2 regions of the Bradyrhizobium sp. ISRA442 genome follow, and region 1 is predicted to be linked to the other one. Evidence: riboswitches for the same ligand, from Rfam matches in the RefSeq annotation. Region 1 holds a riboswitch; the other holds the start of a gene.
The links. A riboswitch is a leader RNA that binds a small molecule or an ion and turns the genes downstream of it on or off. The one in region 1 is predicted to bind S-adenosylmethionine.
Positions count from the first base shown of each region.

Region 2: linked by a shared signal. The riboswitch ahead of MTR72_RS36305 (O-succinylhomoserine sulfhydrylase) and the one ahead of metX (homoserine O-acetyltransferase MetX) in region 1 are both predicted to bind S-adenosylmethionine.

Region 1 is NZ_JALGCN010000003.1:242,059-249,335, forward strand. It holds gene MTR72_RS07435 (prephenate/arogenate dehydrogenase family protein) at 1-542, opposite strand, end outside; gene hisC (histidinol-phosphate transaminase) at 539-1,636, opposite strand; gene MTR72_RS07445 (chorismate mutase) at 1,670-2,518, opposite strand; SAM riboswitch at 2,711-2,790, shown strand; gene metX (homoserine O-acetyltransferase MetX) at 2,886-4,088, shown strand; gene metW (methionine biosynthesis protein MetW) at 4,091-4,753, shown strand; gene MTR72_RS07460 (alpha/beta fold hydrolase) at 4,957-5,820, opposite strand; gene MTR72_RS07465 (TIGR02594 family protein) at 6,054-6,710, shown strand; gene MTR72_RS07470 (MOSC domain-containing protein) at 6,824-7,277, opposite strand, start outside.
Region 2 is NZ_JALGCN010000030.1:32,733-40,009, forward strand. It holds gene MTR72_RS36285 (MATE family efflux transporter) at 1-1,044, opposite strand, end outside; gene MTR72_RS36290 (hypothetical protein) at 1,427-2,479, opposite strand; gene MTR72_RS36295 (PAS domain S-box protein) at 2,584-3,003, opposite strand; gene MTR72_RS36300 (2'-deoxycytidine 5'-triphosphate deaminase) at 3,315-4,421, opposite strand; SAM riboswitch at 4,531-4,610, shown strand; gene MTR72_RS36305 (O-succinylhomoserine sulfhydrylase) at 4,685-5,872, shown strand; gene MTR72_RS36310 (SGNH/GDSL hydrolase family protein) at 6,077-7,075, opposite strand; gene MTR72_RS36315 (SGNH/GDSL hydrolase family protein) at 7,088-7,277, opposite strand, start outside.

The DNA.
Region 1 (7,277 bases):
TCCGGCGTCATCACCTCGACCTTGGCACCGAGCGCGGTCCAGAAGCCGCGCAGCCGTTCGACGGCGGCGGTGTCGGTCCCTTCGGGCGGGGTGAGGATGCACCAGCGGTTGGTGAAGAGCTCGGCGAAGCCGGAGTCCGGCCCCGAATGCTCGGTGCCCGCCACCGGGTGCGCCGGGACGAAATGAATGCCTTGTGGCAGATGCGGCGCCATGTCCTTTACGATGGCGCCCTTGACCGAGCCGACATCGGAGATGATCGCGCCGGGCTTCAGATGCGCAGCGATCTCCTGCGCCACCGGCCCGCAGGCACCGACGGGGATGCAGAGGATGACGAGATCGGCGTCCTTCACCGCTTCCGCGTTGGTCGCCACGACCTGGTCGACGATGCCGAGCTCGACGACCCGTGCACGCGTCTTCTCCGAGCGTGCGGTGGTGACGATCTCGCCCGCAAGCCCTTGAAGCTTCGCAGCGCGCGCGATCGAGCCGCCGATCAGCCCGAAGCCGATCAGCGCGACGCGCTGGAAGTGCGGAAGCGCGCTCATTTGCCGGCCATGAACTCGCGCAAGGCTTCGACCACGAGGCGGTTGGCCTCCTCGGTGCCGATGGTCATGCGCAGCGCATGCGGCAGGCCGTAGTTCTTCAGCGCCCGCAGCACCAGGCCCCGCTTGGTCAGGAAGACGTCGGCGTCATCCGAGGTCCTGCCCTTGTCGGTCGGGAAGTGGATCAGCACGAAATTGGCAACGCTCGGCGTCACCTTGAGCCCGAGCTTGCCGATCTCCTCGGTCAGCCAGTTGCGCCAGGTCTCGGTGAACTGCTTCGACATCGCCTGATGCGCGGTGTCCTCGATCGCGGCGACCGCGGCGTACATCGCCGGCGTCGACACGTTGAAGGGGCCGCGGATGCGGTTGACCGCGTCGATGATGTGCTCGGGCCCGAACATCCAGCCGATGCGCAGCGCCGCGAGGCCGTGGATCTTGGAGAAGGTGTGCGTCACCACGGTGTTCTCGGTCGTGGCGACGAGCTCGATGCCCATTTCGTAATCGTTACGAGAAACGTAGTCGCAATAGGCGGCGTCGAGCACCAGCAGGATGTGCGAGGGCAGGCCGGCGCGCAGGCGCTTGACCTCGTCGAACGGCAGATAGGTGCCGGTGGGGTTGTTGGGATTGGCGAGCCAGACCAGCTTGGTGCGCGGCGTCACCGCGTTGAGGATGGCGTCGACGTCGGCAGTGAGGTTCTTCTCGGGCGCCACGATGTTCCTGGCCCCGTTCGCCATGGTCGCGATCGGGTAGACAAGGAAGCCATGGGTTGTCGAGATCGCTTCATCGCCATGGCTCAGATAGGTGTGGGCGAGCAGATTGAGGATCTCGTCCGAGCCGGCCCCGCAGATGATGCGGTTTGGGTCGAGACCGAAGGAACGGCCGATCGCCTCGCGCAGCACGCGCGAGGTGCCTTCCGGATAGTCCTCGAGATGCGTCGCCACGTGCGTGAAGGCCTCGATCGCCTTGGGCGAGGGCCCGAACGGCGTCTCGTTGGCCGACAGCTTGAACACCTTGCGGCCCGGCTCCGGCACCGGGCTCTTGCCGGGCGTGTAGGGCGCAATATCGAGAATGCCGGGATTCGGCACGGGGCGGGACATCTTGGACTCCGGATTGGCGGGGCGGCTCGCGATTTACGATTTCGTCCCGGTCGGGGCCACCGTATAGCGCGTTGCGTGGCTGCCGACGAGGGCCGTGGAGCGGACCGAGGCCCCCGCGTCGATCAGGGCTGCCTTGATCCTGTCGAGGCTCGTCGCCGCAGTGATCGAGATCAGGAGCGCCGCGCCGTCGAACGCGGTATCGGGCACCGCCACGATCTCGGCGAGCGGCGACAGGGCGCGTGCGATCTCGGCATTCCACCCGGACACGCGCACGCTGAACGTCTCGACCTCCGTCACCATGGCGCTGTCGGCGACGCGCGAGACCACGAACACCGGCAGCGCCGCCGGATGGTCAGCGCGCTCGACGAAGGGCAGCCGCGCGATGATTTTTGGCGCGCCAACTTCCTCCAGCGAGAGCCACCAAGGCGTGCGGCTGGAGGTCGCCGAGACCAGCGCCAGATCGCCCTTGGATTTCGCCACGGCCTCGACCGCCGCCTGCGCGCTGAAATGCGCGACGTAAGGAACAGTAAAGCCGAAGTGAAATCGCGCGGAATCGCGCATCGCGGGCTCGCTCACCGACACGTCGGCATGCACCGCGAACGGCGCCTGGACGTAGGTGAACGTCGAGATGATGACGCGCCAGATGCTCTCGACCGTGTCGAGCGGCAGGATGCCGCGATGGCGCTGGACGAGGTGGCGCATCATGTCGGCCTCGCGTGCGGGCCGGAAGGCGGAGCCCACCTCCTGGGTCTGCTTCACCTGGATCAGGCGGTCGATGATGTCGCCACGCTGCATCAGGAGGCGATGCATGCCCTCGTCGATCGCATCGATCTCCTTGCGCAATTCCTGCAACGATGGTGGCGCGGGCGGACGTTGGGACATATCTGTCAGGTGCTGTTGAGAGGCGGTCCAAGGCGGATCGGCAGGCCGGATCCGCTGCGGGTCAAGGTCCTGATTAGGCAGGATGGGCGGCGAAAGCAAAGAGAAATGACGGCCTTTTTGGCAGACGTAACGGGGACGAATTTGGTTAATCCGGACCGCGGCTTGACGAAAACCGCCCAAGCCAGTAGTTTTTGCCTGTTCCGTGGTCATTTGAGCCGGCCGGCTTGCAGCCACGTTAAAAAACTCGCTAAACAGGCCGGGGACGCATCCGATCCCGGCCGAACCTATCGTTCAGGCCGGGTTTTTCATGGCCTGATTTCAGCGGCGGCTCGCGAGGGCTGATCGCAAACGAGGTCGATGGTCAGAGATGGTTGGCGTCAAGTCGATTCCCAGTCCGGCGATCAGTGCCGACGACCGGTCGCATGAGGTGGATCATCCGAGCTCGGAGGTCGCGCATTTTGGCGCGGATCAGCCGCTGCCGCTCGATTGCGGCATCGATCTCTCGCCGTTCCAGATCGCCTACCAGACCTATGGCGAGCTCAACGCCGAACGCACCAATGCCGTTCTGATCTGCCATGCGCTGACCGGCGACCAGCATGTCGCCAACGTGCATCCGGTCACCGGCAAGCCGGGCTGGTGGGACACCTTGGTAGGCCCCGGCCGCCCGCTTGATCCGAGCCGATATTTCATCATCTGCTCCAATGTGATTGGCGGCTGCATGGGCTCGACCGGGCCTGCCTCAATCAATCCCGCGACCGGCAAGGTGTGGGGGCTGGATTTCCCGGTCATCACCATCCCCGACATGGTGCGCGCACAGGCCATGCTGATCGACCGGCTCGGCATCGCCACGCTGTTTGCGGTGGTTGGTGGCTCGATGGGCGGCATGCAGGTGCTGCAATGGACCGCGGCCTATCCGGGCCGCGTGTTCTCGGCGCTCGCGATTGCCTGCTCGACACGGCATTCGGCGCAGAACATCGCCTTCCACGAACTCGGCCGGCAGGCCGTGATGGCCGATCCCGACTGGCACAATGGCCGCTACACCGATCGCGGCCTCCATCCGCACCGCGGTCTCGCGGTGGCGCGGATGGCAGCCCATATCACCTATCTCTCGGACGCCGCGCTGCACCGCAAGTTCGGCCGGCGCATGCAGGATCGCGAACTGCCGACCTTCTCGTTCGATGCCGACTTCCAGGTCGAGAGTTACCTGCGTTATCAGGGCTCCTCCTTCGTCGAGCGCTTCGACGCCAACAGCTATCTCTACTTGACGCGTGCGATGGATTATTTCGACATCGCCGCCGACCACGACGGCGTGCTGGCGAAAGCGTTCACCGGCATCAAGACACGGTTCTGCGTGGTGTCATTCACCTCGGACTGGCTGTTCCCGACCTCGGAATCGCGCGCGCTGGTGCATGCGCTGAACGCGTCGAGCGCGCGGGTATCGTTCGCCGAGATCGAGACCGATCGCGGCCATGACGCCTTCCTGCTCGACGTCCCCGAATTCTTCGATATCTCTCGCGCCTTCCTGCAATCGGCAGGCAAGGCGCGCGGACTCACCAGCAAGGGCAGCTAGCGATGTCTGTACAGGAACTACTGCCGCTCAACGGCCTTGCCGCCGAGTACCCCGGCCATTACCGCGCCGACCATCTCTTGGTCGCCGAGATGGTCAAGCCGGGCTCGAAGGTGCTCGATGTCGGCTGCGGCGACGGCGACCTGCTTCAGCTTCTGGAGACCCGCGGCATCGACGGGCGCGGCATCGAGCTGTCGCGCGAGGGCGTCAACCGCTGCGTCGCCAAGGGGCTTGCGGTGGTGCAGGGCGACGCCGACGCCGATCTCGTCAACTATCCCGACGACGCCTTCGACTACGTGATCCTGTCGCAGACGCTGCAGGCGACGCGGCAGCCGCGGGTGGTGCTGGAGAATCTGCTGCGCATTGGCCACCGCGCGATCGTGTCGTTCCCGAACTTCGGTTACTGGAAGATGCGCTTGCAGCTCCTGATCGGCGGCCACATGCCGCGCACGGAGAACCTCCCGGCGACCTGGTATGACACCGCCAACATCCACTTCTGCACCATCAAGGATTTCGTCCAGCTCTGCGACGAGATCCACGTCAAGATGGAGCGCGCCGAGGCGCTCGACCTCTATGGCCATCCCTTGCGGGTGCGGCTGCCCTGGTGGGTGTGGAATCTGTTCGGCGAGCAGGGCGTGTTCCTGCTGAGCCGCGGCGGGAGGAAATAGTATCTTCGTCCGCGCGAGCGAAGCTATCTGGTAGACCCTCACCCTGAGGAGCCGCGTAGCGGCGTCTCGAAGGGCGAGGCTACCAGCCGGGCCTTCCATCCTTCGAGACGCGCGTTCCGCTCCTCAGGATGAGGAGCTGATGCTACACTTCGTCATTGCTTCGCTGCGCTCGCAATGACGGAGTGCCTGGTGATGCGGTCGGACTAATTCGCCGGCATCGACCTCGGATCGCGCACCGGCCATCGCCCGGCTTCCACCAGCGTGACGAACCGCTCCACCGTCGCGTTGAACAGCGCGGGCTCCTCCAGATTGAGCACGTGGCCCGACTTCGGAAACATCGCGAGCCCGGCCGCCGGCAAATGCTGCTTCAGGAACAGGCTCGGCCCGACACACGGATCGTCCTCATCGCCACAGATGATCAGCGTGGGCGTCGCCACAGCCTTGATCGCATCCGTCATCGTGTAGATCGAGGGACGGCCGCCCTGGAATCCGCGCATCGTGTTGGCCGATCCCTTGGCGTCATGCCGTGCCAGCGCCGCGTAGAAATCGGCATGGCCGCGCGGGTCCTTCACCAGGAAGGGAATCCGGCTCGGCGCCTCGCGCGTGACCTTGGCGACCTCAATGGAGCCGAGCGTCTCGAACTGTTCGGCGTTGTCGCGGCACTGCTTCCGCCATGCCTCAAGGTTCTCGAGCTCCGAGCCGGAGCCGACGCCGGCGAGCGTCATCGACAATGCGCGCTCTGGCGCGTTGAGGCCGATCTGCAATGACGAATACGCCCCCATCGACAGACCGACGAGATGTGCGCGATCGATCTTGAGATGATCGAGCACGGCCAACGCATCGGTGTAGAAGTGCTTGTAGGTGTAGACATCGCCCGTCGGTACGTCCGACGGCGTATAGCCGCGCGCGGAATAGATGATGCAGCGGTGGCCGCGCGAAAAGTAGCGCATCTGCGGCTCCCAATTGGTGTAGTCGGCCGCGAACTCGTGCAGAAAAATGATGGGCGATCCCTGGCCCGCTTCCTCGAAATAGATGCGGACGTCGTCCCTGGTCGTGGCGTGGGGCATTAACCTTTCCCTCTCATAAAGCCGTGCGAACAGGATCGCAGTTAATGCTGTCGGCAGCAATACGGCAGCCTCAGACCAGCAGCGACACAAAATCATCGCAACAATTCCGGAAGTGGCGTTTTGCAGCGCGGTGCGATGTCTTGTTCTTGCCACATCTAACGTTTTTACGGCCCGACGGATGTCGGCCACTGCATGGGCCGATGGGAATTGGGGGTGTCAACGTAGGATGAAGAATGCTTGAGTTGTTTGCGTACCGCCTGTCGCGTCTCGTCGTCGCGCTGGCTCTCCTCTTCGCGGCTGCGGCCGTGTTCATTTCTCCGGCGTCAGCACGGTCTCATCGTCATCACGTAAGCCGGCACGACTACGTGCATCACAGCGCACATTACGCCACCAGACATCACCGCTATCGGCACCTTGCGCGCGGCTCGCGCTTCGAGCGCGGCGCGGCGCAATTGCAGGCGCGCGGCCTCAGTGACACCCAAGCCAGCTATAATCCGAACGCCAACAGTGGCGGCATGGCTGTGAGCGGCAGCCTCAGTGGTGGATCGGGTCTCGTCTCCGAGGCGCGCCGCTATCTCGGCGGCAATCCGACCAGCCGCGGCAGCCTGTGGTGCGCGCGCTTCATGAACATGGTGCTGGAGCACACCGGCCATAAGGGCACCGGCTCCGACATGGCGAGCTCGTTCGCGCATTATGGAACGCGTGTTTCCGGTCCGCAGGTCGGCGCGATTGCGGTGATGTCACGTGGCGGCCGCGGCGGCCATGTCGGCATCATCACCGGCATCGACGCGAAGGGCAATCCGATCATGATCTCGGGCAACAACGGCAACCGCGTCCGCGAGGCACCGGTCTCGCGCGGCCGGATCTATGCGTATGTGATGCCGAACTAACGTTCGTCATTGCGAGCGAAGCGAAGCAATCCAGAATCCTTCCGCGGAGATAGTCCGGATTGCTTCGTCGCTTCGCCCCTCGCAATGACGGGGGTCGTTGAACCAGCGACCTGTCACACCAGCTTCGGCTCTTCCACCGCTATTCTGTCGCCGACGCCGATTTCGCCGTCGGCGATCACCTCGGCATAGATGCCGCAGTCCATGTGGCCGAGGCTGCGCGAGAGCGTGGGCGGGATTTCGAGGTCGCGCACGGCGGTCTTCGGATCGACGTTCACGGCCGCACAGCGGACGATGCGCTTGACCACCTTCAGCCGGGCCGCGCCGATGGCGAGCGTCTGGCCGACGAGGTCGAGCTCGGACCAGGCCGGCCAGCCCTGGACGTAGAGATTGGCGCGGAAGCGCAAGGGATTGACGGCGGTGCCGCCGAGTATGGCCTCGATCGCGCGGACGCTGCCGAGATTGATGATCGACACGACCTTGCGGGCGACATCGGAAAAGCTGTGGTCCCGTCCGGACAGCACTTTTGGCGGTCCGCGCAGCTCGCTCGGGAAGTTTTCGGTGAAGTAG
Region 2 (7,277 bases), on a different contig from region 1:
CACGAAGGCGGATGCACCCGCGATCCAAGCGATGCGCCGGGCACGCGCGATGCGGCCGGCGCCGACCGCCATGCCGATCATCGGCACCGAGGCGATGCCGAACGAGAACGCGATCGAGGTCAGCAGAAACTCGAGCCGGGCGCCGATGCCGTAGCCGGCGAGGATCGCGGTGCCGAACTTCGCCAGCATGTGGGTGAAGATCGAGATCGTCAGCACCGATTGCAGCGGCGAGAAGCAGGCAATGGCGCCGACCTTCAGGATGTCGAAGAACATCGCCCATTGAATGCGCAAGCCGCGCAGCTTCGGCACGACACGGGCACGGCCGGAAAACAGGTACCAGCCCATCACGCAGATGTTCATCGAATAGGCGATCAGCGCGCCGGCCGCGACGCCGCGCATGCCGAGTTGCGGCACCGGCCCGAGTCCGAGCCCCAGCGTGCCGCCGAGCACGACCTGCCAGACCGCGGAGTTAAGGATCAGCAGCGAGGGCAGCTTCATGTTGCCGGTGCCGCGCAACACGCCGGCCATGGTGTTGAGCAGCCAGGGCAGCACAGCGCCGCCGAAGAACACCTGCGTGTAGGCGATCGCATGCGCGAGCACCGCGCCGCGGCCGCCGAGCACTTCCAGGAGCCGCGGCCCGAAGATGAGCATGCCGAGCATGAAGACGAGGCCGAAGCTGATGCCGATCAGCAGCGCATGCGCGGCAAGCGTGCCGGCGCGCTCACGATCGCCGGCGCCCAGCGCGCGTGCGATAGCCGAGGCCACCGCGCCGCCCATCGCGCCGCCCGACATCGTCATGGTCAGGATCACCGTCGGAAACACCAGCGCCATCGCCGCCAGCGCCTCGACGCCGAGCCGGCCGATATAGGAGGTCTCCGCGATCACCACGCAGGTGCCCGCCGACAGCGCAACCACGTTCGGCCACGCAAGCCCGAGCAGCGTGCGCAGGATCGGTCCATCGGTGAGCGCGCTCTTCACCGGCCGCGAAGGCGGTGGCAGCGGACGCTCTCGTTCATCGACCGGGATTTCGGCGATGTCGGACATTTCCTCTCCGGAGCACGGACGCCGATCAAGGGCGCGGCAATGACTAGGTGTGCCAATGGTTTTCTTCGCGCGGAAGGCGCGCTGCGGTGCTTGTTAGCACGGCGGGCGCAGATTCCTCCTGCGCCGGGCGCAGGCGTGCCCTGCGGCAGCGCATTTCAGCGGATGGAATTGAGCTGCTTCCGCTCCTTCTTCTCCCTCTCCCCGTTCTTACGGGGCCGCGACGAGCTTCGCTCGCGCTGAGAGGACCGGGGTGGGGGGCCGCTTCCGCAATCACGTAAATTGACGGACTCGCGGAAGCCCCCCTCACCCGCATCCCATCTTCGATGGGCTGCGGCCTCTCCCCGCAAGCGGGGAGAGGCGAAACCTGCGGATCGAATCTTCGCTAGCCGATCGTCCACACCAGCGGCGGCCGCCCACCGCCAGCCGCGCGCATGTGCACGCCGATATGCCGGCCGCATCCGGCGGCGAGTCCCCCGAACAGGCCCTCCAGCACCTTGGCGCATACAGGATGATAGTCGGCGACGTCGTCCATCAGCTTCCAGCTCTGCTGGCGAACTTCGAACGTGCCTTCGGACCTCATCGTCTCCTCGGCATCGTCCTGCGCGGCGAATAGCGCTTGCAGGAACGATGCGAACTCGCCCGCGCCACCACGGCTTGCCGACAGCGCCGCTGCGACCTCGTCGAAATACTGCATGCCGATCAGCTTGCCGGTGAGATGCAGCAGATAGCCGGCATCCTCCGGGCCGAAGAGTTGCACCATCACGGGCGCGGCGGTGCGCACATATTCCATGGCGTAGTTGCGATGCGCCTTTTCCAGCCGTGGCTTCGGCCAGCTTGCGACCGGCAAGGCCGGTGCCATCTTCGCATCGAACAGCGGCGCCTCCAGATGCCGCGCGAACACCAGGCGCTGGTCGAGTTCGAGCGGATGATCGTATTCGTAATAGTATCCTTCGAGCCCGTCCTGGCCGTCGACGCTCTGCTTGGTGCAGACGAAGCCGAGCCGGAGATCGCCGAGCGCGACGCCGTTGTTGGCGTGCCAGCCGCGCAGCATCGCGCGCGAGACCTCGCCCGGCACGCCGCAGATCGCGGTGCCCTTCCAGATCCAGCGCGGCGGCGGATAGCGTATCCAGGCCTTAGCGTCACTCTCATACATGTATTCGACGTGCACGCCGCCGATCCAGTTGGAGAGATAGTGATATTGCGCGGCCGCCACCGCGGGCGGCAGATGATTGATCCCGAGCTTCTCGAGCCCGGGCAGGAAGCGCTCCTGCTGCTGTCTCCTGAACACGCGGAAGACGAATTCGGCAGCATCCGCCGTGCCCCGCCGCGTCACCACAGTGAGGATGAGGCCAGTGAAATAGGCGTGGTAGAGGTCGGCGATGGCGCGCCAGCGTTTCCACTGGGCTTCCTGCGCGGAGTCTAAAGCTGCGGCCATGTTCACTCCCGATCGTTGTTTTGATCGAGTGTGTCACTGCCCCTCGTGGCAGGCAACATGATGCGCATGCAGGGCGCCCTGCACGGCTGCCCGTCAATTCCGCATCACGAATTTTGCGACGTTGCCGCCTTGGCGGCGCGCTCGCGCTCGACCCGCTCGGTCACGTCGCGCGCCATCGCCACCGACCCCTGCACGGCGCCGCCGGCGTCCCGCACCAGCGCGAACGTCATCTCAATGTAGAGCCTGCGTCCGCTCTTATGCAACGCGCGGGTCAGCGTCGGCCGCCCTGCAAGCTTCATCGCGCCGCTCGCAATCGCAGCCTCAAATCCCTTCCAATGCGCGGCGCGCAAATGTTCGGGAATGATCAGATCGAGATTTTGGCCGAGCGCTTCTTCCGCGGAGAAGCCGAACAGAGCGCTCGATGCCCGATTCCAGCGCACGATCGTGCCCGAGCGATCCGAATAGATCAGCGCATCCGCGACGTCGTCGAGGATTCTTGCGTCGAGTTGGGGTTGATCTGTCATTTCGGTACCTCGCACGAAATGTAGCCCGGATGAAGCGCAGCGCAATCCGGGATATTTGGTGGGGAGAGTTCCGAATGTCGCTTCGCGACCTGACGCACATTCGGTGTCATCGCCCGACTTGATCGGGCGATCCAGTATTCCAGAGGCCGTGACGAATACGGAGAAGCTGCGGCGTACTGGATTCCCCGCTTTCGCGGGGAATGACAGCGGAGAAATATGCGAAACAGTCGCCCGCATCAGCGCGAAGCGAGCTGCGGGATCACCAGATCCCGGATGTCGCTTCGCTGCATCCGGGCTGCTGCAGGATGTTGCTACACTCGAAAATGCTTCGATAGCTTGAGGCCCTGCGCCTGGTAGTTGGAGCCGATGCGCTGGCCGTACATCGCGTCGGGCCGCGCCAGCATCTTCTCGTAGACGAGGCGGCCGACGATCTGGCCGTGCTCGAGGATGAAGGGCACTTCGCGCGAGCGCACCTCCAGCACCGCGCGGGCGCCCTGCCCGCCGGCGCCGGCATAGCCGAAACCGGGATCGAAGAAGCCGGCATAGTGCACGCGGAATTCGCCGACGAGCGGATCGAATGGCACCATCTCCGCGGCGTAGTCGGGCGGCACCTGCACGGCTTCCTTGGAGGCGAGGATGTAGAACTCGCCGGGATCGAGGATGAGGTTGCCGTCGGGACGCGCCGAGATCGGCTCCCAGAAATCCTCAACCGCGTAGCCGGAGCGGCGGTCGACATCGACCACGCCGGTGTGGCGCTTGGCGCGGTAGCCGACGAAACCGCCGCCCTTCTCGCCGGAGAGATCGACCGAAACGGCGACACCGCCGGAGAGATCGGCCTCATCGATGTCGACGAGACGCTCGGCCGCATGCAACGCATCGAGCTCATCGGCATTGAGGATGGCATCGCCGGTGCGGAAGCGCACCTGCGACAGCCGCGAGCCCTCACGCACCAGCACCGGAAAGGTCTTCGGGCTGATCTCGGCATAGAGCGGACCGTGATAGCCGGCGCCGATCATGTCGAAGCGGCGGGTGCCGTCGGCGATCACGCGGGTGAAGACGTCGAGCCGGCCGGTGGAGCTCTTCGGGTTCGCCGCGGCGACGATCTCCGGCGGCAGCGCGAGGCTTTCCAGCAGCGGCACGATGTAGACGCAGTTGGTCTCCAGCACCGCGCCGTCGGCGAGACTGAACTCGTGCAGCTTCAATTCGTCGATGCGTTCGGCGACGGTGGCCCCGGGGCCCGGCAGAAAGCTCGCGCGCACGCGGTAGGCGATGTCGCCAAGGCGCAGGTCGAGGCTTGCGGGCTGGATCTGGCTTTCGACGAAGTCGTAGGCGGGCAGGATGAGCCCGTCATCCGCCATCGCCGCGATCATGCGGTCGGGCAGGATACCATTGGCATCGGCGGCAACCGTGAACGTCAAACGGTGGTCCTCAACTCGGGTCAAAACGCATCCGATACGCGGAAAAACGAACCTTTTACCGCTATCCGATGGACGCCTTGACGGGAAGGGCGCGGCAGAATAAGAGCATGACTTATCCCGTGGTGATTTGAGCCGGCCGGCTTGCAGCCACGTTAAATAAGTCGCTAAACAGGCCGGGGACCTCTGTGATCCCGGCCAGTGGAGATATCCAGGCCGGTTTTTTTGTGACCATTTTCGCTCATGTGGTCACGTCGGAGGTACCTATGTCGAAGTCGCCTGCCAACTATCGTCCCGAAACCCGCCTGGTCCATTCCGGCACTCTGCGCTCGCAATATGGCGAGACGTCGGAGTCGCTGTTCCTGACCCAGGGCTACGTCTACGGCAGCGCCGAGGAGTGCGAGGCGCGGTTCAAGGGCGAGGATCCCGGCTTCATCTACTCGCGCTATTCCAACCCGACCATCGCCATGTTCGAGCGCCGCATGATCGAGCTGGAGGGCGCCGAAGCCGCCCGCTCGGCGGCGACCGGCATGGCCGCGGTAACCACCGCGATCCTGGCGCCACTGAAGGCCGGCGATCACGTGGTGGCCTCGCGGGCGCTGTTCGGCTCGTGCCTCTATGTCGTGCAGGACCTGTTGCCGCGCTACGGCATCGAGACGACGCTAGTGGACGGCCTCGACCTCGACCAGTGGCAGCGTGCGCTGAAGCCGAACACCAAGACGTTCTTCCTGGAAAGCCCGACCAATCCGACGCTCGACGTGCTCGACATTCCCGCCATCGCCGAGATCGCGCACAAGGGCGGCGCACGGCTCGTCGTCGACAATGTGTTCGCAACCCCGATCTGGCAGAGCCCGCTCGCGCTAGGCGCCGACGTCGTGGTCTATTCCGCGACCAAGCATATCGACGGCCAGGGCCGCTGCCTGGGCGGCATCATCCTCTCCTCGGAAGCTTTCATCGCCGAACACATCCACAATTTCATGCGCCAGACCGGGCCGTCGATCTCGCCCTTCAATGCCTGGGTTCTGCTGAAAGGCCTGGAGACGCTCGGCGTGCGCGTGCGCGCGCAGACCGATACGGCCGCCCGTGTCGCCGAAGTGCTGGCGAGCCATCCGAAGATTTCGCGATTGGTCTACCCCGGCCGCGCCGACCATCCGCAGGCGGCGTTGGTGAAGAAGCAGATGCGCGGCGGCTCGACACTGGTCGGCTTCGAGGTGAAGGGCGGCAAGGCGGCTGCTTTCCGCGTGCTGAACGCGCTCAAGCTCGCGAAGATCTCCAACAATCTCGGCGACGCCAAGAGTCTCGTCACGCATCCGGCGACCACGACGCATCAGCGCCTGAAGCCGGAAGACCGCGCCGCGCTCGGCATCAGCGAGGGCTTCATCCGCTTCTCCACGGGGCTGGAGCATGCGGACGATCTGATCGAGGATCTCACCGCGGCGCTGGAAAAGGCGTGAGATCGCAGAGAAGTCGCAAATCGTAGGGTGGGCAAAGCGCAGCGTGCCCACCATTCACGATCACACTGTCGATAGATGGTGGGCACGGCGCGCCAAGAGCGCGCCTTTGCCCACCCTACAACTGCAGCGCTGGAGCAGGCGTGAGGTACGAATGGCGAGTGGTGAATCCCTATTCGCTATTCGCGATTCCCTACTCGCTTCTGCCTACATCGGCCGATACGTCCGCACGTCCGCCGGCACATTCACGCCGAGCTTGATCTGACCGACGGACTGGATGATGTCGTCGCCGAGGAGCTGGGCGAAGCAGGCATAGCCCCAGTCGTTCATGTGCAGGCCGTCGGCGATGACGAAGCTCTCCACCGGGATCGCCTGCTTCTCGTGCCACTCGCGCATCACCTCGAAGCGCGGAAAGATGCCGACGTGACGGAGCTCGGCGACCTTACCGAGTAGCTTCACCATCTTGCCGGCGCTCTCGGCGCGCCGATTGACCTGTGGCGAATATTGCGGGTCGACCAGCACGATGTCGGCGCCGCCGGCGGCCTGGATGCGGCCGATGCCGTCCTCGACGAGCTTCGCCGTCTCGCCGGGATCGAGATTGCGCAGCACGGCGTTGGTGCCGACCTGCCAGATCACGAGATCCGGATGCCGGTCGATCACCTCCGTCTGAAGGCGCTTCATCATCTCGGGCGCGTCCTCGCCGCCGACGCCGGCGTTGATGACGCTGATGTCGGCGGTTGGATAGTGCCGGCGAAGCTGGGCTGCGAGGCGGTTCGGGTAGTTGAACTCCGGCGAGCTCGCGCCGAAGCCTGCGGTCGACGACGATCCGAACGCAACGATGACGACGGGCTTGCCCTCGACCAGCTTGTTCGCGACATGCGGCAGCGAGCCCATCGTCTTCGCGCCGCCCTTCGGCGGCAGGCAGGGCACGCGGTTGAAGATGTCGCCCGCGGACTTTGCCGCCTGCTTCACCTTGTCAATGGCGCGCGCGGTGATGCCGCGCTGCTCGGCAGGCGGCTGCGTGGTCGCGGCCGCCGTGGTCTGGGACTGTGATGCGGGAGCAGGATTATTGGCCGTCTGCTGCGGCGCGGGCGTTGCCTGCGCGGCCTGCGCCTGCGCCGGCGAGAGCGAGGCAGATGTCAGCAGCAGCGCCGCCGTGGACGCGGCGAGCCATGCCGACAGGCAAAAAGGGCGGAGAGAACTCATTAACTCTAGACCTCAATTTTGCTGCTGGACCGGCCCAAGATGGGCGGCGTCGATCAGGAATTGCGCCAGCGCCCGGCCGAGGCAGTCGTGGACCTGCTTTGCCAGTTCGGGGCCACGCGATGGGCTGAATAGGTCAAACTGACCCTGATCATTCCATTGCCGCATGATCGCGAAACGGTCGAACAGCGGGACGTCGTGCTCC